DNA from 3 places in the Bacillus sp. Hm123 genome. Region 2 is predicted to be linked to each of the others. Evidence: riboswitches for the same ligand, from Rfam matches in the RefSeq annotation. Region 2 holds a riboswitch; each other region holds the start of a gene.
What was found. Region 2 has a riboswitch for cobalamin ahead of ACSVDJ_RS09960 (GNAT family N-acetyltransferase). Riboswitches for the same ligand answer to the same signal wherever they lie in the genome.

Region 1: it holds a riboswitch for cobalamin, as region 2 does, so the genes downstream of both, ACSVDJ_RS09330 ((2Fe-2S) ferredoxin domain-containing protein) here and ACSVDJ_RS09960 (GNAT family N-acetyltransferase) in region 2, are expected to answer to the same signal.
Region 3: it holds a riboswitch for cobalamin, as region 2 does, so the genes downstream of both, ACSVDJ_RS14830 (ribonucleoside-diphosphate reductase subunit alpha) here and ACSVDJ_RS09960 (GNAT family N-acetyltransferase) in region 2, are expected to answer to the same signal.

The regions. Positions count from the first base shown of each region.
Region 1 covers NZ_CM200277.1:1,824,580-1,834,991, forward strand. The annotation lists gene ACSVDJ_RS09320 (sirohydrochlorin chelatase) at 1-227, opposite strand, end outside; gene cobJ (precorrin-3B C(17)-methyltransferase) at 243-1,829, opposite strand; gene ACSVDJ_RS09330 ((2Fe-2S) ferredoxin domain-containing protein) at 1,842-2,228, opposite strand; cobalamin riboswitch at 2,360-2,554, opposite strand; gene ACSVDJ_RS09335 (GHMP family kinase ATP-binding protein) at 2,633-3,475, opposite strand; gene ACSVDJ_RS09340 (biotin transporter BioY) at 3,738-4,307, shown strand; gene ACSVDJ_RS09345 (NRDE family protein) at 4,322-5,110, opposite strand; gene ACSVDJ_RS09350 (iron-containing alcohol dehydrogenase) at 5,210-6,352, shown strand; gene ACSVDJ_RS09355 (sensor histidine kinase) at 6,369-8,003, shown strand; gene ACSVDJ_RS09360 (sigma-54-dependent transcriptional regulator) at 8,037-9,092, shown strand; gene ACSVDJ_RS09365 (helix-turn-helix domain-containing protein) at 9,141-9,464, shown strand; gene ACSVDJ_RS09370 (uracil-DNA glycosylase family protein) at 9,538-10,140, opposite strand; gene ACSVDJ_RS09375 (VOC family protein) at 10,312-10,412, opposite strand, start outside.
Region 2 covers NZ_CM200277.1:1,934,055-1,944,466, reverse strand. The annotation lists gene ACSVDJ_RS09995 (ABC transporter ATP-binding protein) at 1-585, shown strand, start outside; gene ACSVDJ_RS09990 (ABC transporter ATP-binding protein) at 598-2,595, shown strand; gene ACSVDJ_RS09985 (hypothetical protein) at 2,861-3,082, shown strand; gene ACSVDJ_RS09980 (DedA family protein) at 3,209-3,817, shown strand; gene ACSVDJ_RS09975 (NAD(P)/FAD-dependent oxidoreductase) at 3,951-5,051, opposite strand; gene ACSVDJ_RS09970 (YybI family spore inner coat protein) at 5,166-5,897, shown strand; gene ACSVDJ_RS09965 (DUF975 family protein) at 5,977-6,645, shown strand; cobalamin riboswitch at 6,721-6,904, shown strand; gene ACSVDJ_RS09960 (GNAT family N-acetyltransferase) at 7,029-7,604, shown strand; partial or broken gene ACSVDJ_RS09955 (hypothetical protein) at 7,645-7,848, shown strand; gene ACSVDJ_RS09950 (hypothetical protein) at 7,915-8,538, shown strand; gene ACSVDJ_RS09945 (hypothetical protein) at 8,892-9,455, shown strand; gene ACSVDJ_RS09940 (methyl-accepting chemotaxis protein) at 9,502-10,149, opposite strand.
Region 3 covers NZ_CM200277.1:2,817,457-2,827,868, reverse strand. The annotation lists gene ACSVDJ_RS14860 (methionine ABC transporter ATP-binding protein) at 1-942, shown strand, start outside; gene ACSVDJ_RS14855 (methionine ABC transporter permease) at 935-1,603, shown strand; gene ACSVDJ_RS14850 (MetQ/NlpA family ABC transporter substrate-binding protein) at 1,619-2,455, shown strand; gene ACSVDJ_RS14845 (YuzK family famiily protein) at 2,867-3,064, shown strand; gene ACSVDJ_RS14840 (ribonucleotide-diphosphate reductase subunit beta) at 3,235-4,296, opposite strand; gene ACSVDJ_RS14835 (flavodoxin) at 4,260-4,688, opposite strand; gene ACSVDJ_RS14830 (ribonucleoside-diphosphate reductase subunit alpha) at 4,676-6,898, opposite strand; cobalamin riboswitch at 7,069-7,250, opposite strand; gene sufC (Fe-S cluster assembly ATPase SufC) at 7,600-8,379, shown strand; gene sufD (Fe-S cluster assembly protein SufD) at 8,418-9,728, shown strand; gene ACSVDJ_RS14815 (cysteine desulfurase) at 9,728-10,412, shown strand, end outside.

The DNA of each region.
Region 1 (10,412 bases), 110 kb from region 2:
TGCCCTGCTTGAAGAAGCATTAGCGGAATTAAAGCAACGGATGTTGCTCCTCTTGCGACACAAGCATCGATGCCTTTAGCAATATCTGGACGTTCAAATTCTAGAAAACAAGTTTCAATAATTAATTGATCATCTAGCTTAGGCGTTAATTGATTAACAAATATTCTAATTTGTTCATTACCTTCTGGGTCACGGCTGCCATGACCAACAAATAATACAGCTTTCATATTCGATCGTCTCCTTTAATCCCCGCACGGTGCAGGTTCAATCATAATTTTCGGTTCCATGTTGCGATACTCAAAGCCTTGAATATGTTTCACACGTTTGAAAAACTTGAACAAGCGCTCGTTCGGATGACCTTTTTCCTTATACTCAGCAACAATCCGTTCGATCAGTGGCACAATTTGATTTGGTTCAACGCCTTCCGCCACAGGCTGACCGGCATGAGCCGTTCTTCCAACTGGTTTCGCACCGAGGAATAAATCAAATTTTCCTTTTCTGAATACAAGCCCGATATCGTCATTGACCGCTTGATAACAAGCCATGCCACAGCCGTTGACACCGATATTCAGCGCTTTAGGCATCTCCATTCCACCGAGCTTTTGTTGCAGCTCTTCTGCGTATGGAATCGCATCCTTCTTTTCACCATCACAAAAGTCACATGCTTTAATCGCTAACACATCTCCAACCGGAGAAATGATAAAGCCAGCCTGTTGCAGTTGCTCTGTTAATTGTTGTGGCTCTTCCGTTGATACGCGTAAAATAATTTGGTGATGAGGCGTGTATTCAACAGAGCCTTCCTCTCCGGCAACAGCTGATAGTACAAGCAATTGCTGTGCAGAAAACTTTTTATTCGCTACCCCCGGACTAACAGCGACTTCAAAAATGGATTGGATCGGTGTGGGAAATACGACTTCTTTTGTCGGAAGCTCTTTGTTTTGATCGAGTAATTGCAACGCCTTCATGCCGAGTTCTAATAAAGGCGGAGCTTCTGCCTTCCCTTCATGAAGCGCCCACGGTTCGTTTTCACGCTTCAATCGTTCATGCGGCTTCAATGGTTGCTTCTCAGAAGTCAACGTATACTTTCGCTGATAGCCTCGTGGTGTGATCATTTTATTGTCATAAATAAACGTGGTAGAATTCCCGATCATAACCGTTGTCAACATCCCAATGTCATGCTCAAGCATGTCCGCTAACGTCGTTAAAATAACTTGTTCTCTATCCCGGTACGCACTTTTCACAAGCCCGACAGGTGTGTCAGGAGAACGATATTTTAATAGAATGCGCTGCGCCTCAACAATTTGTCTTGTGCGCTTTCCGCTTTTCGGATTATAAAGAGCAATAACGAAATCCGCTTGTCCTGCCGCGTCAATTCGCTTTTCAATTAACTCCCATGGCGTTAAGTGATCACTTAAACTGATCGTACAAGCATCGTGCATAACAGGCGCCCCGAGTAAAGAGGCACACGAATTAATCGCTGAAATACCGGGAATAATTTCTACTTCAACTCCATCCGCCTCTCTCCAGCCTTTTTCGACAAGCACCTCATAGACAAGACCTGCCATGCCATACACACCAGCATCTCCGCTCGAAATGACCGCCACTTTCTTTCCCTGTTCGGCATACTTCACCGCTGCCTGTGCACGACTCACTTCCTCGGACATTCCTGTACTGATCACCTCTTTGCCCTCGATAAAATTAGCGATCAATTCAACATACGTTTTATAACCGATAATGCAATCGCTTTCTTGGAGCGCTTCTTTCGCTCGTTCGGTAATATGCTTCTCACTGCCTGGACCGAAGCCAACTAGTAGTAATTTCCCTTTCATTGGACACCCTCCTCACTGAACAGCCTTTTTGACTTCACGATCTTTTTCAATCCCTTTTATGCGATCGTTCATAAGCTCCATTCCACTTCCATTATATGTATAAGTTAACGCTTCTTGCACAGGTTGACCGTTTTGTAAATGCTGATGGACAATCCTTTTGGCCATGAGCTCGTCCACCTCGTGATACCAAGCTCCTTCTGGATACACAACGACGACACAAGCATCTTTACAACGACCATTACATTTCGTTCTTGACGTATGCACACGAACATCGAGCTCTCGTTCTTTAATTTCCTCCCGAATCGCTTGCGTCACTTCTTCGCCGCCCTTTCGCATACAACTCGACCCATTACAAATCAACACGTGATGATTCATTTCTTTCAAATTCCAAGTCGTCATATGATCGCTCCTTTTCTATCAAAAAATCCTTAACTCCAAAAGAAGTTAAGGATTTTGTGTAATGATCCGTACGCTGCTCATGTGCAGCTCGTCCGCTCGATACAGCTATCCTACTCTTCCCTCCGAAGAATGATGAAAAAAAGGTAGAAGCAGGTCTCCTGGCTTACGGGTCTCTTTACTCTTGTCCCTTCCCAGCGCAACAAGCACCAGTGGTTATTGACAATTTCATCGCCGTTTACAGTAACGGGGGCTGCATCGGACTTGCACCGATTTCCCTATTATCCCTTGTGAATCAACAAAAGGGCACTCTTACCTTATTATTTAATTTAAATATGTCATTTATTTGAACAACTGCTTTAAGATTATCAGTAAACGCCTCATGTTGACAAGAATTTTTTTTATTTTTAGAAAATTATTAATGGATTCCACCCGGTTTCTATGCGAACCTGTTCAATGGCTTTTTGTCGCTTTTGTAAAAGAAAAGGGTCTTGTCGATCAAACAACAACCCGATCACAGTCCCGCTATGCCCAATAATTACTCCTCCCTGTAACTCGGTTGCCAAATCTACAAACAAACGAATCTTTGGCTTCGGTAAAAAACGTTCATTCACTTGCGAACTAGCTGTGGCAGCTCGCAAAATTTGTTCAACATTTCCGTCTGTAAGCCCTACTGTCATTTCGTAAAAAATCTGTTCTAATAATTGTTTTTCTGCTTCATTGTAATCCTTTTTATTACGGTGAAAAGCTCGCGTATTCACTCTTCCGCCACTATCAAAGCCGATGCAAACAAGCTCAGGCACGTGAGGAAATTCGTGCAAAAGCTCGCCTGTTTGCTGATTGATTGCTGTAATCCCTCGATGCATCACCCCATCTGTCGGCTCGATGTTCGCCGCGATCATCGCTTCCTCTTTCGCTGACAATGTAGCGCCGACACTTGCAGTGACCGCTCGAATCGTAGCGACGATATCGGCAGAACTGCTCGCCATCCCCTTTCCTACTGGAATAGATGAGGTAATAGACAAATATCCGCTTGGCGAGCGGCCCAACATTCGCAGCGTCTGTTCTGCGGCCATTAACGCTAATTTCTTTCCTTTCGTCTCTCCAATTAACGAACCTACTTGTGCAGGTGTAAATCTCGCTTCACTATATAAAGGACTAGGAAAGGTAAATAAAAATGGCTGCCCATCGATCTCCCCTTGCGCTAGCTCTCCAAATGTCCCAAAGCATTTCCCTATCCCTACTCGCATGTACAAACCTCTTTTCTACGCTGTCGATTGGCTAATATTTATAACAATTTATTATAATCTTATTCTTTTTTTCTTCCAAGCGGTTGTGATTTTGTCTCTTAATGACGAAATTTTAATTATTTTTATTTTGAATTTTGCACATAATGAAATAAGCGTGGTCAACCATAATAATATTTGGTTGACAACTTATGTTACCATTCATTAAAATAACGTTAACATTTGTTTTTATTTTATTGATTTGTTATTATAGGAGGTTGGAAAAATGAGTAAACAGCACGAGAAATTAAGAATGTTGATGACGACCGCTCTATTTGCGGCGATTATTGGTATTATGGCGCAAATTACGATTCCGCTGCCGTTAGTTCCGATCACAGGGCAAACGTTAGCTGTCGGTTTGGCTGCTACAATTTTAGGTTCACGATACGGCGCGTTATCAGCGATTGTCTATATGTTCATCGGCGCAGTTGGTGTTCCTGTATTCTCTGGTATGAGCGCTGGAATGGGCGTCATTTTCGGTCCGACGGGTGGGTATATTGTTAGCTTTATTTTTTCCGCTTTTATTATCGGTTTGTATATCGAAAAAACGTCGGCCACTGTAACACAAGCATTTATTGCGAATATCATTGGGATGTTAGTTAACTTAGCCATTGGAACCGCTTGGCTGAAAGTAATGGCGAACCTTTCTTGGATGGAAGCATTCGTCGGCGGATTTGCCCCATTTATTATCGGGGGGATCATCAAAGCGATCTTGGCGGCTTGGATCGGTATTCTCGCTCGCAAACGATTGCAATCAGCTCGCCTTTTACCGTCATCCGCGAACGCATCTATTTAATACAAAAATGAGGCTCATCCAAAAGGATTGGCCTCATTTTTTTCGATCGCAAACTGAAATGGTTCTTCCGCTGTATATCGTCCGTTCGTATACGTTCGCTCAATAAACTGCACGCGGTCATTGCGGTCAATCGTCAGCACCGTAGAAGAGCGTGTGCCATACTGCTCACTGTTAATAAACATCGAAGACAGCAAGCGTTCCCACTGTAAAGAAACACCGGTTTGCGGAAGTTCTTCATCCGCCGCTTGTTCCTCAGATTGTAAGGAAGCAAATAAACAATCTGTTTCAACGATCATTTTATTACGTACACACGCCTCTAAACTCTGTTTTCCTCGCTCCGTTTTTGGCCACGATGTGTTTAAAAAAGCGTTACTTAAGCTGTGGGTACCTCGCGTAACCTGAGTGACTTCATCTTGCCGATTATTATAGTACCATAGCGAATCAGCCGTTCCGACGATCACATTAAAGCTCGGATAGTTCTCCTTATCCTCACTTAACCGCTGCAAAAATACCTCCTCCTCCATTCGTCCAGTTAAAAACGAACGAACAATGTCTCCCCGCGACCACTTCCCTTCCGTTGATTCTGTCGGATCACGGAAATTGGTTAATGCGGCAAACCTCCCGGATGTCGTCACACCAAGCCATGTGCCCATTTTTTCTAAGTCTCGCCCCGCTAATATTTGAGGCTCATCTTCCCAAAAATGAGCTCGCTTTGTCGGACGTGCGAAAAATTCATCACGGTTAGCAGCAACGATTAATTTATAATTCGGATGCTGTTGAAACTGAAAATTAATTAAACACATATCATCATCCCCTAAAATAACTCGAATTTTATCAAAAACATAAAGGAATTTCGGTGATTATAGCGAATAAACAACGAATAAAAGGTAGGTGCTGCTAAGATGAACAAATTTGTGATGCCTGAAGTTATTTTTGGCAATGGCGCGATTCATCAAGCCGGAGAATGCTGCTCTCGTCTAGGCGCAAAAAAAGTGTTAATCGTCGCTGATGAAGGCGTTATTCAAGCCGGATGGCTAGAAATTGTCATTAAAAGCTGTGTTGATGCTGGTTTGAGCTATGCATGTTATCAAGATATTACCATTAATCCGAAAGACTTTGAAGCAGAAAAAGGAGCAAATGTTTATATACACAATGAATGTGACGCCCTTATTGGCGTCGGTGGCGGAAGCGTCATTGATGTCGCCAAAGCCGTAGCCATCTTAGTTTCAAATGGAGGGACTATTTCCGATTATGAAGGAGTCGACCGCATCGAACTTCCCCTTCCCCCGCTTGTGATGGTTCCAACAACTGCTGGGTCTGGGTCGGAAGTATCTCAATTTTCCGTGATCGTTGATTCAGAAAAAGAAAAAAAGATGACGATCGTTTCTAAATCACTAGTGCCGGATATCGCCTTGATCGACCCTGAAACATTAACAACGAAAAATGCCAAATTAACGGCTTCTACTGGACTTGATGTGTTGACACACGCGATGGAATCATTCGTTAGTTTAGCGGCGACGCCATTGACCGATGTGCAAGCAAAAAATGCGATGATCCTTGTCGCTCAGTATTTACGTCCTTCCGTTGCGTCTCAATACAATAAAGAAGCGAAGGAAAAAATGGCGATGGCTAGCTTGCAGGCGGGGCTCGCTTTTTCCAATGCTATTTTAGGAGCAGTACATGCCATGTCCCATGCGATTGGCGGGAAATACCCGATGCTGCATGGCGATGTGAATTCCGTCTTACTCCCATATGTGATGGAATTTAACTTCCTGGCTGCTCCAAAAAAATTTATGGAAATCGCTCAGTTATTAGGTGAAGACATCCGGGGATTGTCAGCTGAAGAGGCAGGAAGAAAAGCGATTGCTCATGTGAAACGGCTCTCTTTAGATATTGGCGCTCCTCAACGTTTATCAGATATGGGATTTGAAGAATCAGCTATCGAAACGATGGCGAAGGTGGCTTTACAGGATGCTTGTATGATTACGAACCCTCGGGATATTGATGCGAAACAAGTCGAGGAATTGTTAAAAAAAGGGTTTTAGGGAGGACACCTTGAACATGAACAGAAAAGAAATGATCGACTTACTGACGGGCGTTCAGTCCTCGAAAAAAAGCTATTATACCGAACTGAAAAAAACGGTCAATGAACTACAAAAGAAGAATATGCAGCTTGAGATCATTAACGATGTGACGAAGAGCTTTAATATCGATATGTCGATGGATGAGATGTTAAAGCATATTATGGATAAACTGCAAACGATCTTTCCTATCAAACGAGTCAGTCTGTCATTGTATAACGGCAATGACTTAGTGTTATCTAATGTGTATCCTGCTGATTCTGTCGTACTATCCCCCGATAGCATTTTACCAAAAAGCGACTCGCTGTATTGGTTAGCCCTAAAAAGCGGTCAACCTTGCTATTACGAAATAGACAACAGAAACGGTACTTATTTTGAAGAAGAAGCCTTGTCTTTATTACAGGTCGCTGGCGTTTGGGTATTCCCTTTAATTAGCAAAGGACATATTATTGGCGTGTTAACTTTAGGAGGAAAAGAAAAAAGATGGAATGACTCATCCGATCAAGGGTTTTTCGAACAGCTTTCTGACCAAATCGCAGTTTGTATTGAAAATGCTAGGCTTTACAACGAAGTACTTAGTAGTCATCAACAATGGGAAGAAACGTTCCGAGCCGTATCAGACGTCATTTTTGTTGTTGATTTAACGGGGCGAATTTTACAGTACAATCAATCGGCTAAGCAATTCTTTCAAGAAACATCGTTCAAGCAGCACTCGATTGAAGAGCTACTGTTCCCTTTCACAGACAGCAATTTTTTTAAACAATGCATAGAAAGTGGTGCTCCCGTCGACGGCGAGTTCACTTTACATGAAAAGATCATGGCATGCTCCTGCTTTCCCATTTTCAATGATTCTGGCTCCCTTTACGCTGTGATTATTTACTTGAAAGATTTCACCGAAAAACGTCGCTTTGAAGCACAATTGCTTCATTCAGGAAAATTAGCCGCTCTTGGCGAGATGGCCGCTGGAGTGGCTCACGAATTAAACAATCCGCTAACCGCTATTTTAGGCAATGCTCAGCTGCTGTTACGAAAGCAATCGGAAAATGATCGAACGTATCACCTGTTGACAGATATTCATCAATGCGGGATTCGCTGTCGAAATATTATTCGCAGCTTGCTCACCTTCTCTAGGCAAGATGAACTGCTGTTTGAACAATGCTCGGTAAATGAAGCGGTGGAACAAGCATTAAGCCTTGTCGGCAATCAAATTAGAAAAGAAAATATTTGGATTCAAACAAGACTACAACAAAAGTTGCCATTCATTGAAGGAAGTGTGCAGCAAATTGGACAAATTATCTTAAACCTTTTACTTAATGCGAAAGATGCATTCTCAGAAATAGAAAGCGAAAAAAGAATTCTCATTGAAACGAAGTTAACAGAACATGAAGGAAAACAGTGGATCTCATTGATGGTCAAGGATAACGGCTGCGGCATCAATCCGACGCAAATGACCGAGATATTCAATCCTTTTTTCACAACGAAATCAGCGGTTCATGGTACAGGCCTTGGCTTATCTGTCAGCCTCGGCATTGCAGAAGCTCATGGTGGAACATTGACGGTCACGAGTGAACTTGGGATTGGCAGTCGTTTTCAACTATTGCTTCCATGTACATAATCCCTTCTCATCTTTAGAAAAGCAGGTGAAACGATGGCACAGATTTTAATTATTGATGACGAAATAGAAGTAGGTCGCTTTCTCACTCATTTGTTCGAGGACAAAGGGCATGAAGTCACCCATGGAGTGAGCGGCAAACAATTTGATCAATTGATCATCGAGCGACGTTTTGATCTAGCCTTTATTGATGTTCGTTTGCCCGACCGAAATGGGTTAGATATTTTACGTACATTAAAGACGGCTCAGCCTCATTGTCAGTCTGTCATTATGACCGGATATAGCACCGTCAAAATGGCGGTCGAAGCGATTCAAATTGGAGCGAGTGATTTTATTGAGAAGCCATTTGAGGAGATTGAGGATATTGAGCGGCTAACCGAGCAATTAATCAACACTCAGCTTCCCTCCTCTCATCAAGATGCCCTATATATCGCGAACGAGCTAAACTGCTTTGTTGGAAATAATCCACAAATGAGACAGCTATTTATGCTCGCTTATAAATTCGCCCAGAAAAACATGACCGTACTCATTCAAGGAGAAACAGGCACCGGGAAAGAAGTGCTTGCTCATTTTATCCATGAGGCGAGCAAACGAGCGAAGGAACACTTTGTTGGCATTAACTGTGGCGCCATTTCCGAGCATTTATTAGAAAGCGAATTGTTTGGACATACGAAAGGTGCCTTTACAGGAGCGTTAAAAGATCGGAAAGGTTATTTTGAGCTCTCCTCCAAAGGAACGTTATTTCTTGATGAAATTGGTGAGGCCTCCTCTTCCGTCCAAGTAAAGTTATTGCGTGTATTAGAAACAGGTGAGTATATGAAAGTCGGAAGCGAAGTGACCGAGCGGACGCACACTCGTTTAATTGCCGCCACACATGTCGATTTACATGAAGCGGTTCAAGAAAAAAGATTCCGGGAAGACTTGCTCTATCGGCTAGACGTCATTAAATTGACGATTCCTCCACTAAGAGAAAGGATCGACGACCTCCCTAAGTTTATTGATTTTTATTTCACACAAGCGAAAGTTCCCTTCCGCTTTTCCGAAGAAGCAATGGCCATCCTTTGTGACTATGACTGGCCGGGAAATATTTGAGAGCTTGTAAATGTTCTCAAACGAACGATCGCCTTAGCAGATGAAGAAATGACGATCATTCCACCAGAACTGCTTCCGGAAAAATTGCTTTGCCGCCCAGTAGCTGCTTCTACTTCTATCCCACTGCCTACACCAAGCTTTGAAAGCTATGTGCAAACATGGCAGCAACAGCTATTAGACGCTTGGAACAGCCCGCAAGAAACAAAACTTGATGAAATCCAGCAGAAAATCAAACAGTTGGAAAGCGAAGCTATGAAAGCCTTTATTACGAAATCACTAAAAGACACACTCGGCAATCGAAAAGAAGCGGCGAAACGACTAGGGATCAGTACGAGGCAGTTGAGGTATTTGTTGAATGAGCGGAAGAAGTAGGCGGAGCATTCCGAAACTATGTTTTTTTACAGTATTATTGAGCTAGCAGAAAAACAATAATGAATCCTGCCCATTATTGTTTTTCTGCACGGTTTCTTAGCTCATTAATTAGTTCTTGAGCCACTACTCGCAAACGCTTCCCTGTATTTTCAACGCCCATTTGCTTTAACTCTTTCGTTGAAGATCCAGCTTTTTTCGCTTCATCGATTAACATAATGGGATGACCATTTATATCTTCCTTAATTTGATTCAGCGATCGCAAGCCTAAATGTCTAATCTTCACAACTTGAACAGAGGGATTCAATGCTCCTTCATTAGCTAATGTGAAAACGGCTGTCACTGCACGCTGGCCAGAGCAAATGATCGCCGTTTTCACATCTTTAATTTCTTCGGATAAGCGGCGAAGATTTTCTGCTGAAAGAACTTCTTTCACCGTTGCTTCCGTTCTTCCACTAAGTGCTTTGTATTCAACATGACTCCAAGCATTCGTGATTGTAATATCATTTCTTGTCCAGTTGATGGCTTGTCCGTATTCTTGATTTAAAATGGACAGCAAGCGCTCCAGATTCTTTCCTGTTCGTCCAGCAGCAGGCCTTCCTTCCATTTCTTCAATAGCTCCTGGACAAGAAAAGACAAAGGCGATATCGTCTTGTTTTCCTTTTTCATAATGGTACATGGCGAAATTCTCCGATCTTTATTTCGATGGTGTTGTTTTATCTTTCTCTTTTGGAGCACTTTTTAATAACCACCACCACAAAGCACGTTAACAAGTGACGAAGATGGAAAATACATTTTTGAAAGTGATTGAGTCATATACTTCATTAATATTTTTTCATTCATTTGATATTTATTTTTTTTCCATGACTGCAAAATAATTCCCTTCACTATCTGCGAAGTTAAATACTCTACCAGAAGGCATATTTACAATTTCTCCGACTGTAACATTTT
Region 2 (10,412 bases):
CGGCAATATCCACACCCAGACGGCCAGCTTGCCATTAGTAGTGTTGATATTCAAGAGCAAGCGAAGGGGCAAGTCTTGCAATGGATCGGCTATGTCCCACAAGATCATGTGCTGTTTTCGAGAACGGTTCGTGAAAATATTTTATTCGGTGAGCCAGATGCGACAGAGGCGGAGCTGGAGAAGGTGATTGATCTCGCCGCTTTACGCAAAGACCTCGCCACTTTGCCTGACGGATTACATACATTAGTCGGTGAAAAAGGGGTCGCGCTTTCAGGAGGACAAAAGCAGCGGATTTCGATTGCGAGAGCGTTAATCAAACAGCCTGACATTTTAATTTTAGATGATTCTCTCTCCGCTGTGGATGCCAAGACAGAGGCACAAATCATTGAAAATATTCGAACGGAACGCAAAGATAAAACGACGATGATCGCCTCGCATCGACTTTCGGCGGTTCAGCATGCCGATTGGATCATTGTATTTGAGGATGGGCGCATCATTCAAGAAGGCGTTCACGATGAGTTAATACAGATAGAAGGCTGGTATAAAGAGCAATATGAACGCCAGCAACTTCAAGAGGTTGATTAAGGAGGTGTTTCAATGAGTGTCGGAAAACGACTTTGGCGCTATGCCTTACTATATAAAAAAATGATTTTTATCGCATTAGCGATGTTGACGATTGCTGTTGGGACGGAGTTAGCTGGACCATTTGTGGCGAAAAAGATGATTGATGATCATATTTTAGGGATTGAGTCTAAATGGTATGAAACGGTTGAAGGAAAAGACGCCGTTTTCTTCGAAGGTCATTGGTATAAAAGAAGTGACTATTTTGATGACAATGAACAAAAAGGAAAAGAAGTTCGGATTTTGCAAGTGGACCGTTCGTTTATCTTTGTTCCAGAACCGATTGCCATAGATGGGGTAAGAACATATGAAGCTGGGCGGTTGACGATCGAAAAGGAAAATGAAGTGAAAAGCTATCAAGCAACCATCATTCCTGCTAACAAGATGATCTCTTTTTACGAGCCGGAAATCCCGAAAATCATGATGTTACTTGCCGGTTACTTTGGGTTGCTAGTCATTAGTGCGATCTTTCAATATGGAGAAGCATTTTATCTACAGAAAGCCGCCAATCGAATTATTCAACGGATGCGAACGGATGTATTTGCGCATATTCAGCGATTGCCGATTAAGTATTTTGATCAATTACCAGCAGGGAAAGTCGTCTCACGCATTACGAATGATACAGAAGCGATTCGTGAGCTATATGTGACGGTACTTGCCACTTTTGTTAGAAGTATCATCTATATTTCAGGAATTTTTATTGCGCTATTTATTTTAGATGCAAAGCTCGCAACTATTTGTTTACTGTTACTTCCAATTTTAATTGGCTGGATGTGGGTATATCATAAGTTTGCTTCGACGTACAATCGCGGGATTCGCTCAAAATTAAGTGAGATCAATGCGATGATCAATGAAAGCATTCAAGGGATGACGATCATTCAAGCTTTTCGCCGAGAAAAGGAAGTGACTCAACAATTTGATCAGTTAAACGAAGCTCATTTTACGTTTCAAAAGAAAATGCTAAATTTAAATGCCCTCACTTCATATAATTTGGTCGACGTGGTTAAAAATTTAGCGTTTGTGGCTTTTATTTGGTACTTCGGTGGCGGCTCTCTCGGCGTCGGTTCAATCGTTTCCCTCGGGCTTTTGTATGCGTTCGTCGATTATATTAACCGTCTATTTGAACCGGTTGCGAATATGGTGAATCAGCTCGCCAGTTTAGAGCAAGCCCTTGTGGCGGGGGAGCGTGTGTTTGAATTATTAGATGAGCCGGGTACGCTTGTCAATGACGAACGAATCGAACGCTATCGTGGGGATGTCAGCTTTCGTTCCGTTTACTTTGGTTATCAGGAAGGCGAATATGTATTAAGAAACATTTCCTTTGAAGCAAAGCAAGGGGAAACAGTAGCACTCGTCGGTCATACAGGCTCCGGAAAAAGCTCGATTATGAATTTGCTCTTTCGGTTTTACGATGCGAACAAGGGGGAAATTCTGATTGATGGAAAAGAGATTCAGACGATCGCTCATCAAACGGTCAGAGAGCATATGGGCATCGTTCTGCAAGATCCATATCTTTTTACCGGGACGATTGCTTCGAATGTTAGCTTGCAGGATGAACGTATTTCTAGAGAAAAAGTGGAAGCGGCATTGCGAGCGGTTGGAGCGGATCAAGTATTTCAGCATTTAGAAAACGGCTACGATGAACCTGTTATTGAAAAAGGAAGCACCCTATCATCGGGACAAAGGCAGCTCATCTCTTTTGCGCGCGCACTTGCTTTTGATCCGGCGATTTTGATTTTAGATGAAGCGACTTCCTCTATCGATACTGAAACGGAGGCTATTATTCAAGAAGCGATGGAAGTGCTCAAAAAAGGACGGACGACTTTTATGATTGCTCATCGACTATCGACCATTAAAAACGCTGACCAAATTCTCGTCTTAGATCAAGGCGAAATTGTCGAACAGGGCAACCATGAGGAGTTAATGCTCCAACAAGGGCGCTACTATCAGATGTATCAACTCCAACAAGGGTGAAAAACTATTGAATCTATTTGTCCCGTATTAACGGGCAGTAAGACCCCTACCTCAAGATTCAGCGAAAGCGAAGAAATTAGGTGAGGGGTCAACTGCCCGTAAAAGCCCGATTGGTTCAACTAATAATCAGTGGGGGATGGAGAAAACCCCCACTGATTAAAATTTCACTTTATTTAAACTTTTCAAAAAATATGAATGTTTAAGGAGGAAAAAATGTATAATAAGAAGAAGTTAAAAGAGGGTGAATAATAGGAGGGAAAAGAGAATGACAGATACATCGCACATAGTAAAAACTAGTGTGGAGTTGCTTAGCCTATTAAATGGAAATTGCCAGTTTGTTTGGAAAGAAGATGAACAAATGGAGATTAAAGTAGATGTGCATTCGTGGAAAGACTATGCCTTTTATGAGTTTAAAGATGTGCCTCGCCACGGAATCTGTCCGATCGAAGACTTATGGGAGTTTATAAAAGTAAGTGGAATCAATTAAAACACTTGCGTAACAGCAGGTGTTTTTTTGTGGATTTATTGAAAAAATTATTATAAAATACGAAGAATATTGAAGTTTTTTCAAAAATATATATCAATGAAGTAACTATTTTGATGGAGGCTTGTGATGCAACAATGGATAGAGCAAGTAGTAGAACAGTTTGGTTATGTCGGTATTTTTTTGCTGATGTGCTTAGAAAATGTGTTTCCCCCGATTCCTTCTGAGTTGATTTTGCCATTCGGAGGCTTTATGACGACGACCACGACATTAACAGTAGGCGGTGTCATCTTATCCGCCACGGCAGGCTCTGTGTTAGGGGCGCTAATTTTGTATGGCATTGGTCTACTTGTCGATGTGGAAAAAATAATGAAAATCATTGACAGATGGGGACATCTATTGAAAATCAAACAAGAAGATGTGCAAAAAGCGGATAACTGGTTTGATCAGAAAGGCTATTGGACCGTCTTCTTTTGCCGGATGATTCCTTTAATACGTAGCTTAATTTCGATTCCTGCCGGGATGTCTAATATGAAATTGTGGTTATTTCTATTGTTAACAACGAGCGGCACCCTCATTTGGAATACGCTTCTTGTGTACGCCGGTGCAAAATTAGGACAATCATGGGATATTATCCTTTACTACATGGGAATTTACTCCGATGTGATCTACGTATTTATTGGCTTAGTCGCTATTTACGTATTGTATTGGTATATGAAAAAGAGGAAAGCGGCTTAGATAAACAAAAGAGCATTGAAGACAACATTCAATGCTCTTTGTCATTTTAGATTTCTTCATGTTGATTGTATAATTGCTCGGCAATTTCCTTCACACGAGTCATTGTAATACCTGTTCGCTCTTCCTCTTTTTTTTAACTCAACGCGCTAGCAACATCATAATCCTCAAGTGGCACGTCCGTTTCTTTTCCTAAAGCAAGCTTAGCAAGCTCAGCTCCGATAAAAGGTCCCATCGTTAAGCCGGATGCGCCAAGCCCATTAGCAAAAAGCACGTTTTCATGCCCAGGAAGTGAGCCGAATACCGGCAAGAATCCGGGAGTAAAAGGTCTGAAGCCGACTCGCGTTTCGAGGATCGTGGCATCTGCCAATCCAGGGGCGATGTGCAATGCCTTATTTAATACTTCATGGACCCCGCTGGCTGTCACGCGCGTATCAAAGCCAACTTCATTTTCATGAGTTGCCCCCGCTACGATACGATCATCAAACGCTAACATGTATTGATCGTTCGGCGGCATAATGACCGGCCATTCGTTAGTCGTAGCGTTCGGCAGCACGAAATGAATAATTTGTGCTTTTTGCGGTTCGACAGTTACTTGAACGTCTAATGAGGCGAGTAGAGGTTTCGCCCAAGCCCCTGCTGTAATAATGGTTTGATCAAAGGTAAGGGTTTGCTCATTGACGGTGATTTCGCGGTTGTTCGTCCATTCGGCATTTCCCTCAATAAAAGTGGCCCCTAATTTCTTAGCCGCTCTTAATAAGGCGTCACGAAGCGCTCGACCATCTACACGAGCCGCTCCACTCACATGCACCGCCCCATAACCATCTCGAAGCAGCGGAAATAAAGCTTTCGCTTCCGCAGGACTTACAATCGTCACTTCGCCAATTTCTGGCGCCTCTTCTCGCCGTTTTAAAGCACGCTCTTTCATTTTCACTAATTTTTCTTCGTCTTCATGTAAGCTTAAAGCTCCGACCTTAGCATAACCTGTATCGGTTTCACCTAGTTGCTCCAATTCAGCGATTAAGTCAGGGTAAAAGCGAGCCCCGCTTTTAGCGAGCCGGTACCAAGCTTTATTTCGTCGCTGTGATAGCCACGGACAAATAATTCCTGCCGCCGCATCTGTTGCTTGACCTTCGTCTTTGCGGTCGATGATCGTTACGTGAGCTCCTGCTTTAGCGAGGTGATAAGCAGTAGAAGCGCCTAAAATGCCTGCGCCGATTACACAATATTTGTTCATTATGGACACCCTTTTTTTCATTTTCTTGTCTATCATAGCAGTTTTCTTTTTTCACATACAATATAAGAATTGTTGGACAGACCGTTTGCATAAATTGGAATAAGGGGGTGTGAGATGACCAAACAAATGCAGTCCTTTTTACCGCGAGATGATCGTATACTCGATGTTAAGCAAGGAGACGTTACAGGAGATGGGCAAGTGGATACCGTGTATTTAGTTGGAACGAAACGAGAAGACAGCCCGTACGTTCAAAACATTACGTTGGTCGTTGAATATGGCGATCAGTCAGTGGCGACAATTCGTTTGCAAGAGAATTCAGGGTATCATCCAACGATCTTCTTAGGTGATATGACGGGAGATCAGGTTGATGATGTGCTGATCGTTATTGATTCGGGAGGGAGCGGCGGTATCGTCTATGCGTACATTTATTCATTTATTCAAGGAAAAATGAAACTTATTTTCGATTCAGACGTATTTAATAATAGTAGTCAATATGAAGTGAATTATCGCGATCAATATGTCGCAGAAGTGATTAGTTCTCGTCCGTCCAAACGCTACACGCTCAGTTTAAAAGATAGGGGAGAGGATTATTTAACCGCCATTTATAACGCTGATGGAACATTAAAACAACCGATTCAAGGTTTCGTCTCGCCATTGGCAGGCATTTATCCAACCGATTTTGATCGAGATGGAACTTATGAACTTGTCTTGTTTCAAAATATCGCAGGTCAGTATAATGCTGATCGGCTCGGGTATGTGAACAATATCTGGGGATGGGATGGACAGAAACTTGTCCCGTTACGTCAAACAGTGGAAATTCTTGGAGAAAATATCTCTTTGTCTTAATTATTTTATTTATAAAAAATAATTTCCAAAATAGATATTTATGTTACACTTTAACCATAAAAAGAAAGGAGAAAATAAAATGAATGTTCGTATTGCAAGCATTAAGAAAGATGCGAGAGATGCTTTAGCTGGGAATTGGGGCATTGCTGTTGTTCTAATGCTAATTATGTTTGTCTTCGCAGGGATCGTACCGATGATTTTTGATGTTATAGCTGTCGGAGGATTCGAGAATTGGGTGTATCAAACGGGTACATCTATGGAAGGGGACCTTTTTAGTTTATTCATTAGCTTTGTTATGATTCCTTTTTCTATTTCAGCAATGTATTGGTTCTTTTTACATTTAGTTCGAGGAAAGCGTCAAAGTGTTGGGGATGTATTTTCTATTTATGCCAATATCGGTTTAGCGTTTAAGACAATTGTTGTTTCTATCTTAATCGGGATTTTCGTCTTTTTATGGTCATTATTGTTGATTATTCCTGGAATTATTAAAAGTCTGTCTTATTCGCAAACGTATTTTATTATGAAAGATCACCCTGAACTATCGATGCTTGAAGCGATTACGGAAAGTAAACGCCGTATGAAGGGTTATAAGTGGAGTTATTTTGTATTATATTTAAGCTTTATCGGCTGGGCGTTTTTAGCATTATTCACACTCGGAATCGGTTATCTATGGTTAGCTCCGTACGTGCAAGCGTCAATGGCTGCTTTTTACGATAAACATATCGCTAATCAACAGCAGGAAGTGTAAAGAGATCAAAAGGCTGTCTTTAAGAAGGCAGCCTTTTGATTTTGCTTTGTTTTTCCTGTATAATAAAATGATAACAGAATATTCGGAATTAACGGTGTCGATATCGACTTAATAGGGAATTTGGTTCGAAGCCAAAGCTGTCCCCGCAACTGTAAGTGTGGATGAAATGAGAAGACCACTGTGTAAGCTTGCTTATACGGGAAGGCTCAGAGTAAAACGAAGCACGAGTCAGGAGACCTGCCATACATTTCGTAAGTTTCATTTCTTCGGGGAGTGAGAAATTGAAGCGGCAGTGATCTTTCCTAGGCCATTTTCTGCCGTTTTCAGCTCTTTCGTAGAAGAAAGAGTTTTTTGTTTTGGAAAAAAGAGAATGGAGGATGTAGATGATGAAAATTATTTCCAATCAAGAGCAAGTTCAAAACAATATGAAAAGGCTTACATTTCATTCCTTGCTCAATCGATTTCGTGAGCCTGATCGTCAGCAAGCGACGTTGCGAGCGGCACTGAATGAGGAAGTAACGATGTCTTTAGCCATTGATTGTGATACGATTATCGGCTATACTGTCGTATTGCCGCCTGAGAAAGAAGAAAGATGGAGCAAGCTACCTTTCGTTCGTGCGCTAGGCGTAGTCGAGGTCGCTCCAAATTTCAGAGGGAGAGGACTGGCGAAGCAGTTAGTCCAAACAGTGACCGCCAACCCTATATTAGAAAGTAAAATCATTATTTCACTAGAATATTATTGGCATTGGGATTTACAAATAACGAATGGAAATGCTTACGCATATAAACAGTTGCTAAAACGCATGTTGCAGGCGAGCCGCTTTGAGGACATCCAAACGAATGAACCTGACATCGCAGGCTATCCGTACAATTTTATGATGGGGCGGATTGGAAAAGAGATTACGAGCGAGGAGCTATATCAGTTTATGAAACTAGCTGATCCGGATGCGTTTGTTTAGCATAAAGAGAAATGCTCAATTTTATTTTATCATAATACGTTATCTGTCTGTGTTATCTGATGTCAGAAAAGATACATTGAAGCAGCTGAAAACTAGAAACGATCAGTGGCTATATGAGGAGAAGCGTTGGTCTAATGGTGTTGTTCATAATTACTACTATCTTTGGTATCACGTGATGGAGGATGAGATCAATCATCGAGGCCAAATCCGAATATTGAAAAAGCAGCTTCAAAAAAAGGTATAAAAGTCTTCCAACTATGTATGTATTAAACTATTATGGTATAGTTATAAAAAATGGAGGTATTTATAGATGAAAATATCAATTACGAGAGCTTTAGCGGAGTTGAAACTATTAGATAAACGGATTCATTCGACGATGAATTCCACTCCATTGATTCAATACCATGTCGGTAATAAACCGGTCAGTGGCTTTGCTTCTGTGAAGGAATTTGAAGAGAAAGCGCGTGCCAGCTATCAATCGACGTTAGCTTTAATTAAACGCCGAAATGCGATTAAATCAGCGATTGTTTTATCGAATGCGAAAACGAACGTTGAAATTGCCGGTCATACATATACAGTTGCTGAAGCGATCGAACGCAAAACATCGATCCAATATGAGCAGGAGCTTCTACAAAAAATGAAGCATGAGTTCTCATCGGTGACAGATGATGTGGAAGCGATTAATGCAGAGGTTAAGGAACAGCTAGACCGCCAATTAGAAGTGCTATACGGCAGGGAAGCGAAATTGAAAGTCGAAGAAAGCAACGAGTTGACGAAAAGCTATCGTGAAAAACACGAAGCAAAAATCGTTGATCCTTTGAAGTTACGTGACGAATACGAACAGTTAGAAAAAAAGATTGATGAGTTTTTAACAGAAGTTGATTTCGTTCTGTCCACGTCCAATACGTTGACAGAAATTGAAGTCCCTGAATAAATGAATACTAGTTAATTAGTCGAAAATCAAGGCAACTGAACAGGTGCTCGCGGCTTTGACCTTACAGCCGCTCCAACTTTTATCATAATCTAATCGTTTAGTGAAATACGAGATAAATGGGATAAAAGCTTAAAGCTCAACGTTCAGCATTCAGAGCTCAAGAATCAAGACTCTTATCATTCAAAGCTCAAGACTTACAAGTTTACAAGTTCGATCAAATCCATGAGCTCGGCTTATACGGTGGTTGTTCATCGACCGTTTTGATTGCCGCATGGCTGACTAGCTAACTAGGCTACATACAACGAGCGACTGCCATCATTTTGTGAAGGCAGTCGCTTTTTATTTGGAGGTGTATGATGAAAAAAGCAATGATTATAATGGCTATCTTTTTTGTAGCCCTTGTTAGCTTCATTTGGCAAAATTATCATCGCACGATCCAAGGAGCGCTAGAGGAGTTAGGAGAAGAAACGGAAGGGGACATTCTTCCGTTGTCTGATTCTACATTAGCCTTTGTCATTGCGAAAGATGGGCGTGTGTCGGTTGCTTCTAGTAAAATAATATATCCCTTTGGATGGTATAAAGACTTTGCTATTCACCCTATCGATTTAAATATAAATGATGTAAAAAAAGAAAATGAAATAGCCTATGCCCATGTACCGAAAACAGAAGGGGTAACGTGTAGGCTCATTAAAAATGAACACGTAGCATATGTGGTGGCTGACGAATCGTATTTGCAGACACCAAAAGAGCTCAATGACAACGCTATGAAAGTTTTCTCATTAAAGGACTACTTTGATGATCCGGAGCTGCAAGATGTGAAGTTATGGTATTCCTATTTACTTGGTGAGGGCAGCACGATGGATGAGTTATTTTTCTTAGATTCACAGAAAAAAGTGATTCCTATAGAGGAGAAATGAACAGGAGATACAATTCCTCGCCATTAGAGCGAGGAATTATATGAATCTACTCTCTGTTCTCCACCCACGTCTTCACATGCTTCCCTCTGTTTTCAAAGTCAGCAATTAGGTGAGAGAGCTGGCTAATGAATGCGTAAATGTCGGTGGATAGGGCGAATTTTTCTTCTGAAAATTGATAAAGCCGATCAATATGCTCGCGGTTATCAGAGTTTTTTTCATAAAATTGGTCTAAGTCGGCTGTGAAAGACTGTAATTTAGTGACGGTTGTGTTCGTCGATGATCGAATGTCGGTAATGAGAGAGAATAACATTTTTTCAGCGGATGCGACTTCATCGAACATTTCTTTTGTGTTTTGCGTTAATGATTCAACGACTTCGATGTCCTTCGTTTTGGAATGAACATTCGCTGACACTTCGCCGACTTTGCTGATGATTTCCTCTACTTTTTGATCGATCACTTGTAGTGCCTGTTTACTTTGATCGGCGAGCTTTCGAACTTCTTCCGCCACAACGGCAAAGCCTTTTCCGTGTTCTCCGGCTCTTGCCGCTTCAATCGAAGCATTTAACGCTAATAAATTCGTTTGATCGGCAATCCCTTGAATCACTTCTGCAAAATTGGAAATATCTCTTACATCATTTTGAAAGCTTTGAATCGTGTCGCTAATTTGAAAGAAGAGTGTTCGCACATGGTTCATTTGCTCGATCAGCTCATCAATTTGTACGTAGCCACGATCAATTAAGGCTAAATTGTGATGAGCAGATGTTTCTATTTGGTTCGTATGCGTATGTACTTGGTCGGTTAAGTGAACAATTTCTCGAATGTTCGTTTGTGATTCATTTAAAATATCATTTTGCTGATGAATGCTCTCTTGAATATGAGAAATATGCTCGGTCACTTCAGCGTCTCGCTTCGAGTTTTTCTCACTTGTTTTTCGTAATAATTGCGTAAGCTCTTCCA
Region 3 (10,412 bases), 880 kb from region 2:
AACATAGATCAAGGAGAAATCTTTGGCATCATCGGTTACAGTGGAGCGGGAAAGAGTACGCTAATCCGCATGCTGAATGGGCTTGAATCTCCTTCTGAAGGGTCGGTCGTTGTCGCTGGTCGTAAAGTATCAAATATTCGAGGAGCGGAACTGAGACAAGCACGCCAAGAGATTAGCATGATTTTTCAGCATTTTAACTTGCTTTGGTCGAGAACGGTTCGGGAAAATATCGCCTTTCCACTTGAAATTGCTGGTGTTCCGAAAGAAAAACGAAAAGAGCGCGTCGATGAACTGATTCAGCTAGTTGGGCTGGAAGGTCGTGAAGAGGCTTATCCTTCTCAGCTAAGCGGTGGTCAGAAACAGCGTGTCGGGATTGCGAGAGCATTAGCGAACAATCCGAAAGTGCTTTTATGCGATGAAGCGACGTCCGCACTTGATCCGCAAACGACGGATTCGATTTTGGACTTGCTAGTAGATATTAATGAGCGACTCGGGTTAACGATAGTGTTAATTACTCACGAAATGCATGTTATCCGCAAAATTTGTCATCGCGTGGCTGTGATGGAAGCAGGAAATGTCGTGGAATTAGGACAGGTGCTCGATGTGTTTAAGCATCCGAAGCAGCCGATTACGAAGCGATTTGTTCAGCAAGTGACGGGGACAGAGGAGTCGAGAGAGACGATTGCGCATTTACTTGAACAAAAAGGGAAAGTGATTAAGTTGAGCTTTATTGGCGAATCCGCTGAACAGCCGATTATTACCGAGTTAATTCGCAATTTTCAAATATCTGTTAATATCGTTCAAGGAAACGTGTCGCAAACGCAAGAGGGCGCTTATGGCTCGCTCTTTGTTCACTTAACGGGTGCGGAAGAAGAAGTGAGCCGAGCAGTTGCCTACTTAGATCAACATCAAGTGAGTTCGGAGGTGATCACCCATGCTTGAGCAATGGTTACCAAATGTGAAGTGGGATAAAATTTGGGGAGCAACTGGTGAAACGCTTTATATGACGGGAATTTCAGTTGTTGCGACTTTTATTCTTGGTATTTTACTAGGTTTACTCTTATTTTTAACATCGAAGGGTCAAATATTAGAAAATAAAGCGGTGCATGTGATTGTTGCTACGTACGTGAACGTGTTTCGGTCGATTCCGTTTATTATTTTAATCATTTTATTAATTCCGTTTACGAAAGTGCTTGTTGGGACGATGATTGGTGAAGATGCAGCATTACCTGCTTTAATTATTGGGGCATCCCCGTTTTATGCTCGGATTGTTGAGATTGGGCTAAGAGAGATTGATAAAGGGGTCATTGAAGCGGCCCGCTCGATGGGGGCGAAAACGAGCACCATTATTTTTAAAGTGTTGTTGCCAGAGTCGATGCCAGCCTTAGTTTCTGGTATTACGGTCACGGCGATCGTCTTAGTTGGCTACACAGCGATGGCAGGTGCCATTGGGGCTGGTGGGCTTGGAAACTTAGCCTTTTTAGACGGCTTCCAACGCAGTCAAAGCGACGTGACGTTCGTGGCAACCGTCATTATTGTACTCATCGTATTTGCGATTCAATTCATTGGTGACTTGTTCACTAAGAAATTAGATAAAAGATAATGAGGAGGAAATAGAATGAAAAAGTGGTTATTTGCTTTACTTACATCATTGGTGGTATTAGCCCTCGCAGCATGCGGCGGTTCAGAAGAGAAAAAAGAAGAAGGTAAATCAGAAGAAAACAAGAAATTGGTTGTTGGGGCATCTAACGTTCCGCATGCGATCATTTTAGAAGAAGCTAAGCCGTTATTAGAAGCAAAAGGCTATGAGCTAGAAATTGAAACATTCAATGACTATATATTGCCAAACAAAGCGTTAGATGAAGGCGAATTAGATGCGAACTACTATCAGCATATTCCGTTTTTAGAGTTACAAAAGAAAGAGCATGGTTACAAGTTTGAAAACGCAGGTGGTATTCATATCGAGCCAATCGGTGTGTACTCGAAAAAATATAAAAGCTTAGATGAACTATCTAAAGGGGCAAAAGTGTTAATGAGCAGCTCTGTAGCTGACCATGGTCGTGTGTTAAGCCTGTTAGAAAAAGAAGGTCTCATTAAGCTGAAAGATGGTATTAATAAAACGGATGCGACACTTGAAGACGTTAGCGAAAATAAAAAGGACTTACAATTTGAATATAACTATGAACCTGCTTTCCTTCCACAAGCATTTAATAATGGAGAAGGTGACATCGTAGTAATTAATTCTAACTTCGCGATTGATTCAGGGTTAGATCCGTTGAAAGATCCGATTGTTATTGAATCAAACGATTCTCCATACGTGAACATCGTAGCTGTGCGCAGCGGAGATGAAGAGAATGAAAAAATTAAAGCGTTGATCGACGCGTTACATTCACAAGAAATTCAAGACTTTATTATGAACGAATGGAAAGGCGCGATCGTGCCAGTAAACGAATAAATAGAAAGAAGCTTGTCGCTTGATTATGGAGCGGCAAGCTTTTTTTGTGGGCTCTGCGCCCGATGATTGGTTGTTGCCGCCCAATTTTGTTCGAATCGCGCCCAATAATAAGAGGAAAGCGCCCAATTATAGGCCAATCACGCCCGATCGGCTCTTTGTCTGCTTAAAAATCTCGTATAAACCGCTCGTGCTCATCACATATTAAAAGGGCGATAAGCTAGCAACATTAGCGGGAGGATATGAAAGGATATAGTAAGAATTTTAAGAATAAGGGGAGTGATCCGGATGTCAGTAGTGGAGAGCTAGTGAGAGGCGATGAGAGCAGGCTATATGCTTTTTGTGGAAAAAGCCAATGATTGTTAACATAGATAGTGCAAGTTAAAAAAAGGAAAGGAATGATTCCCTATTAATTTGTTTAACTCACTGAATTTAACGTACACAGAAGGTATGGAGAAGGCGATGCATGGAGCACATGGAGTCGGATACGAGGTGTACAGTCAAAATCATGAAGTGAGGATGAATGTGGAACGCCAGCGCGAAGAAGACTATGTCAATAGTCGGCGCATGGTAGCAGCTGTTAGCCGTCGATTTATCAATCATTTATCATAATAATGAGAAAAACCAGTGCATTACTGCTGGTTTTTTTCGTGCTTCAAAATTAAAAGGGGTGTCCAAGAAAGTCGAAGAAATCGCTTGTAAGGTTAAAGAAGCCGCTCGTAAAGTTAAAGAAGCCTCCAGAAAATCAGTGAAAACTGACTTTCTGGAGGCTCCTTTCATTTTTACAAATCATCAAAACCGTTTAAATCACTTGTTTTCACATATTGACGAGATGTTTGTTCAAAGAAATCCGTTTTTGTATCATCAAAATTGTCGACATACGCGCGAATCCACTTCATTGGATTTTCTGTGAATTCATCATAAATCTCACTTAATCCGAGCATTCTAAGCATTTTATTCGCACGGTATTTTATATAACCATCCATTTCTTCGAGGTCAATACCATCGATATTACCGAGTACATAACGACTCCATATAATTTCTTGTTCGACAGAATGACGGAATTGATCGTAAATCCACTCCGTAAATTGCTCGGTATTATAAGCTGGATTTTCAGCAAGCGTCGCTCTAAAAATATCGCTAATCGCTTTCCCGTGTTGTAATTCATCTCGATTAATGTAAGAAATCATCGTCGACGTACCGACCATTTTTTGATGGCGTGCTAAATTGTAAAAGAACGCAAACCCACTGTAAAAGAATAGCCCTTCTAACAATGTCGTATAGACCATCGCTTTTAAAACCGTCTCCATCGTCGGATTGGCGGCAAACTCATTGTAAACATCGACAATTCGTTCATTACGCTTCTTCAATACTTCATCTTGACGTCCCATTTCAAACGACGCTAATTGTTTATCGAGCGTCGTAACAGACGACAGGACGTACGCATAACTATGATTATGCTCACTTTCTTGGTCAGCGATCGTCGCCATTATCGACTTTATCGATGGATCTGTTGCGAAATCAGCAATTTTCATTGCGATGACGGTTTGAGGTCCATCTAATGTTGCGAGTAACCCGATAATTTTTAAATACGCGTCTTGTTCCGTTTGTGATAAAGTTGAAAATTGCTTTACATCTTGTGTCATATCGACTTCGTTTGCTGTCCAAAAAAGCGAACGAATCCGTTGACGCAACGTATAAAACTGAGGGTAAGCGAGGTCGTTCCAATTTAAAATTCCGCTCGCTTCACCACCAAAAAGAGCTGTTGCCTTATTCGGACTTGCTGGATGTAAAACTTTCACCCGTTTTAATTTTTCCAATGTTGAGTCACTCCTTTCGTCCATTCCAATACTTTCTTCTCTTGTTGCCCACGAGGACTTTGTTCAATTTTTAACGGCTCATAACGGGATTCATAAAAGCGAGCAAGCTTTACCGCTGCATGACAAAACAATTCATCGCCACCGAATTGTGTATCCCCTGTGCCAAAAACGTAGACATGTTGCGGTTTATAACCGACTTCTGCAACGAAATCTTTGACGCTATCTGGCGTCGAACCCCGATCCCATGTAAACGAACCGAGAAATAAGGCATCGAATGCCCGGACATTTGGAACGGGGTCGGTTCCGATTTGATAGAGCGTGACATCAAACTGCTGATTTTGTAATTGTTCCGCAATCAATTCCGCCACTTCCTCGGTATTGCCACTCCATGATGCATAGGCAATTAAGAATGACACCACTCGCACTCCTCTATATCAGACGCTGTCGAACGCATATAGTATGTTGTTTTTATGTTAGATTTCCATACTTGAATATGGAGGTCGAGTAACACGGAAGCACGAATATTGTTCGGTACGTAAAGGTTAAACGACACAGCTTGATCGATATGGTGTTGGCGTGCTGCATTTTGTTTAATTGACCAACGCTGATCGACAATGTAAGCAGAGTGTCGGTAAACATCATACGTTCGATGATTTAAATCTGGTGCAACAACTGGTAATTTATAATCTTTTTTCTCTTCGTGATAAAAAGGTTTAAAAATCGGATCAATAGAAGCTGTTGAGCCTGCAATAACTGATGTGGAGCTATTTGGTGCAACCGCCATGACGTAGCCGTTGCGCATACCGTTTGTAGCCACTTCTTTTTTCAATGCAAGCCATTGCTCGGATTGATAGCCTTTTTGTTCAAAATAGTAACCTGTGTGCCAATCTGATCCTTCAAACAATGGATAGGCCTCTTTTTCTTTCGCTAACTCCATGGAAGATTTAATCGTTAAAAATGCTACTTTTTCATAAAGTTTATCGGCATAATTTACCGCTTCTTCTGATTCCCATTGAATGTTCTCTAATGCAAGCAAATGATGCCATCCGAACGTTCCAAGCCCAATACCGCGATAGCGACGATTCGTACGCTCTGCTTGAACAACTGGAATTTTGTTTAAATCAATTACGTTATCAAGCATTCGAACTTGAATCGGAATGAGACGTTCTAATACACCCGCTGGAACTGCCCGTCCAAGGTTGACAGATGACAAATTACACACGACAAAATCGCCCGGTTTTGAACGTGTCACGACGAGATCATTTTCTAATGTCACTGACTCAAAGGCAGTTGGGCTCATATTTTGCATAATTTCCGTACAAAGATTGCTAGAATAAATCATACCTTCATGTTTATTCGGGTTTGCGCGGTTTGCTTCATCCCGATAAAACATAAACGGTGTTCCTGTTTCTAACTGGCTCTTCATAATCCGTTTCATCACTTCGATCGCTGGCACTGTTTTTCTCGTTAAAGATGGATGTTGGACACATTCTTCATATTTTTCACGGAAAGAACCATTGCCACGCGTTTCATCGTAAAAATCTTCAAGCGAGTAACCCATCACCGTACGCACTTCATGTGGGTCAAATAAATGCCAATCTCCTCGTTGTTCTACTTGTTCCATAAATAAATCTGGCAAGCAGACCCCTGTAAAAATATCATGAGCTCGCAAACGCTCGTCTCCGTTGTTTAACTTTAAATCGAGGAAGGTAAGAATATCTTGATGCCAAACATCTAAATAAACCGCAATCGCTCCTTGACGCTGACCGAGTTGGTCGACACTGACCGCTGTATTATTCAATTGTTTAATCCACGGAAGAACACCACTTGATGCCCCTTTAAATCCACGAATGGAAGAGCCTCTAGCACGTACTTTCCCCATGTATACACCGATACCGCCACCGTACTTCGACAAGTTGGCAACATCGGTGTTGCTGTTATAAATTCCTTGTAAAGAATCATCAACCGTATCAATAAAGCAGCTGGATAGTTGTCCATGTGGCTTCCCAGCGTTGGCAAGTGTTGGTGTTGCCACTGTCATATAAAGCTGACTCATCGCCCAATACGCTTCTGCAATTTTTTCCACTCGTTGTACTTGCTCATCTTGCATCAACGTCATCGCGATCACGAGCCAACGTTCCTGTGGTAATTCTACTGGTTGATTATTGAAATCGACTGCGACATAGCGATCCATCAACGTTTTCAACCCGATATATGTAAAGAGTTGATCACGTTCTGGCACGATCAATTGACCGATCTCTTGTAGTTCGGATCGTTCATATTTTTCGATGAGCATTGGCGTATAAAGACCTTGCTCCACCAATTTCTCCACATGTTGATCAAAATTTGAATACGGTGCCATACCACGAAGAGCTTGTTGTGTGTCGTATACTTCGTGCAAATAGAGACGAGCTGCGATATATGTCCAATGAGGAGCGGCTTCATCTATGCAACTTAATGCTTCTAAAATCATCGCCGTCGTCCACGCCTTTACGGTTTCATCTGGATGACGTTCACGCCATTTTTCGCTCGCTTTTTCTAACAGTGCTATTTGCTCTGTTCCAAACTCCTTTTTCAGTGATGCTAAGATTGCTTCCTCATTTAATTTTTCACTTACAATTGTCATATACTTAAACCTCTCTCTCGCTTGTTCTTCTTAACTGCAAAATAAAAAGACGATCCACATCGGGGTTCGTCTGAATGATTGAATTTAATCTAGGAAACAAGCGAAAGAATATGCTATACTTGCATGTGGTCAATTCACTCGCTTCCAACTTCTCAATCCCCGAAGAACGTGTCGCTTGACGATGAGTGGCAGGTCTACTGGCTTACGCTTCCTCCTTCCGCCTGCCTTCCCGCAGCAAAAAGTGCTACAGTGGTTCTTCAAGACGGTCGTCAGCGCGTACAGTTGCGGGGACAGCTCCATTTGTTGGATTCCCTATTAAACCGTTACGGTACCACGACATCGTTATACTATATATTGTGTTTTTGTACTCATACTACCCTAACATGTTGTGTCTAAATCGTAAATAGGCAATTTTATTTATAGGTGTACAAACTGATTTTTTTCCTTCTTTTATTTTACATAAGTAAGATGAGTGGTCAACATATTGACAAACAAAAACAGTGGATTCCTGTTAGTTATTTTTTAGGTATTTTTAGGAGAGAATATTATATGATGCAGTAAAATTTTTGGTATAATCAAATATCTCAGCAATTCTTTTAGATTGGTTGAATATACTTTTAATTTGTTATAAGATTGTAATGAGAATAAATTGAGAATGACAATAATTCAATAACATTTTCAATAACGACGGAGGTATAGATATGACAGCTTCTACATTAGTAATGAAAGATTTACACGTAGCAATTGAGGGTAAAGAGATTTTAAAGGGTGTAAACCTTGAGATAAAAGGTGGAGAATTCCACGCGATTATGGGACCAAACGGAACAGGTAAATCAACATTATCTTCCGCAATCATGGGTCATCCGAAATATGAAGTGACAAAAGGTAGCATTGAACTTGACGGTGAAGACGTATTAGAAATGGAAGTAGACGAGCGCGCTCGTGCCGGCCTATTTCTTGCGATGCAATATCCAAGCGAAATTACAGGTGTAACAAATGCCGACTTCTTACGTTCTGCGATCAATAGCCGCCGTGAAGAGGGTGATGAAATTTCTTTAATGAAATTCATCCGTAAAATGGACGAAAAAATGGACTTCCTTGAAATGGATCAAGATATGGCGCAACGTTACTTAAACGAAGGCTTCTCTGGTGGAGAGAAAAAGCGTAACGAAATTTTGCAATTAATGATGATCGAGCCAAAAATTGCGATCCTTGATGAAATCGATTCTGGTTTAGATATCGATGCATTAAAAGTCGTTTCTAAAGGAATTAATGACATGCGTAGCAATGAGTTCGGATGCCTAATGATCACTCACTATCAACGTCTTTTGAACTACATCACTCCTGATAAAGTACATGTTATGATGCAAGGTCGTATCGTGAAATCAGGTGGACCTGAGCTTGCACAACGCTTAGAAGCAGAAGGATATGACTGGATTAAGCAAGAGCTTGGAATCGAAGACGAAACAGTGAATCAATAAGAGCCATTTTACGAAAGCTGATCACTAGGAGGATGAACATGACTGTAGAAACAAATTTACCAGTAGATCAAGAGTACGTTCGCTCATTTTCAGCGCAAAAAGGCGACGCTCAGTGGCTAACTGACTTGCGTTTAGCGGCTCTTGATAAAATAGATGTACTACCGTTACCAGTAGCGGAAAAAACAAAAATCGATAAATGGAACTTCACGCAATTTGCGGCTCATGAAGTGACAAGTGAAGGGTTTGCTTCTTTAGAAGAGCTTCCTGAAGAAGTGAAATCATTAATTGATATCGAGCAAGCAGACAAAAACCTTTACATTCAACGCAACCAAACGGCTGCTTTCTTATCTGTATCGGAAGAATTAAAGGCGCAAGGTGTCATCTTTACCGATATTCATACAGCGGTGAAAGAGCATAGCGAGCTTGTAGAAAAATACTTCATGACAGAAGCGGTCAAAGTCGATGAGCATAAATTAACGGCTTTACACGCAGCATTAATGAACGGAGGAACTTTCCTATACGTTCCGAAAAATGTTGAAGTGAAAGAACCGATTCAAGCGGTATATGTGCATGACCATGCGGATGCGGCGCTTTTCAACCACGTATTAGTCGTGGCAGAAGATAACAGTGTTGTCACTTACGTGGAAAACTATATATCCACAGTGGAAACAGAAAATGCTGTTGCGAATATCGTGACAGAAGTGATCGCTGGGCCAAATGCGAAAGTGGTGTACGGAGCGGTAGATCATTTAAATAGCGGTGTAACAACATATGTGAACCGTCGTGGAGTAACTGACCGCGATGCTCGCATTGATTGGGCACTTGGTCTAATGAACGATGGTGATACGGTATCAGAAAACGTCACGAACTTAATCGGTGCGGGTTCATTTGCTGATACGAAAACAGTTGTTGTCGGTCGCGGCAAGCAATCACAAAACTTCACAACGAAAGTCGTTCACTTCGGCAAAAACACAGAAGGCTATATTTTAAAACATGGCGTTATGAAAGACGAAGCGAAATCGATTTTCAACGGTATCGGAAAAATCGAGCATGGCGCTTCTAAATCAAACGCAGAGCAAGAATCACGCGTATTAATGCTTAGTGAAAAAGCACGTGGAGACGCGAACCCAATTCTTCTGATTGATGAAGATGATGTAACAGCAGGTCACGCAGCATCAGTGGGACGCGTAGATCCGATGCAATTGTATTACTTAATGAGCCGCGGAATTTCTCGTCAAGAAGCAGAACGTTTAATCATTCACGGATTTTTAGCGCCAGTTGTTGATAAACTTCCGATCGAAGGAGTTAAACAGCAATTGACTGAAGTGATTGAAAGGAAAGTTCGCTAATGAACGCGAAGGAAATTAAAAAATACTTTCCGATTCTTGACCAAGAAGTCAATGGATATCCGCTCGTTTATTTAGACAGTTCGGCCACTTCACAAAAGCCAGTGCAAGTGATTGAGGCATTGAATAAATATTATCGTGAGGATAACTCGAACGTTCACCGCGGTGTGCATACACTCGGTACACGTGCAACGGACTCGTATGAAGGAGCGCGCGACAAAGTGCGTAAATTCATTAACGCGGCGGCGCGTGAGGAAATTATTTTTACCCGTGGCACGACGACATCGATCAATACGGTGGCGGCGAGCTACGGACGTGCAAACGTAAAAGAAGGCGACGAAATCGTCATCACATACATGGAGCACCACAGCAACATCATTCCTTGGCAGCAGCTAGCAAAGGAAAAAGGTGCGACGCTAAAATATATTCCGCTTCAAGCCGATGGAACGATCTTAGTAGAAGATGCGAAGGCAACGATTACCGATAAGACAAAGATTGTATCTGTCATGATGGTATCGAACGTCCTTGGTACGATCAACCCAGTGAAGGAAATTGCCGAAATCGCTCATCAGCACGGGGCGGTCATGGTCGTAGATGGTGCTCAATCGGCGCCACATATGAAGATTGATGTACAGGATCTCGACTGTGATTTCCTTGCTTTCTCTGGTCATAAAATGTGTGCACCGA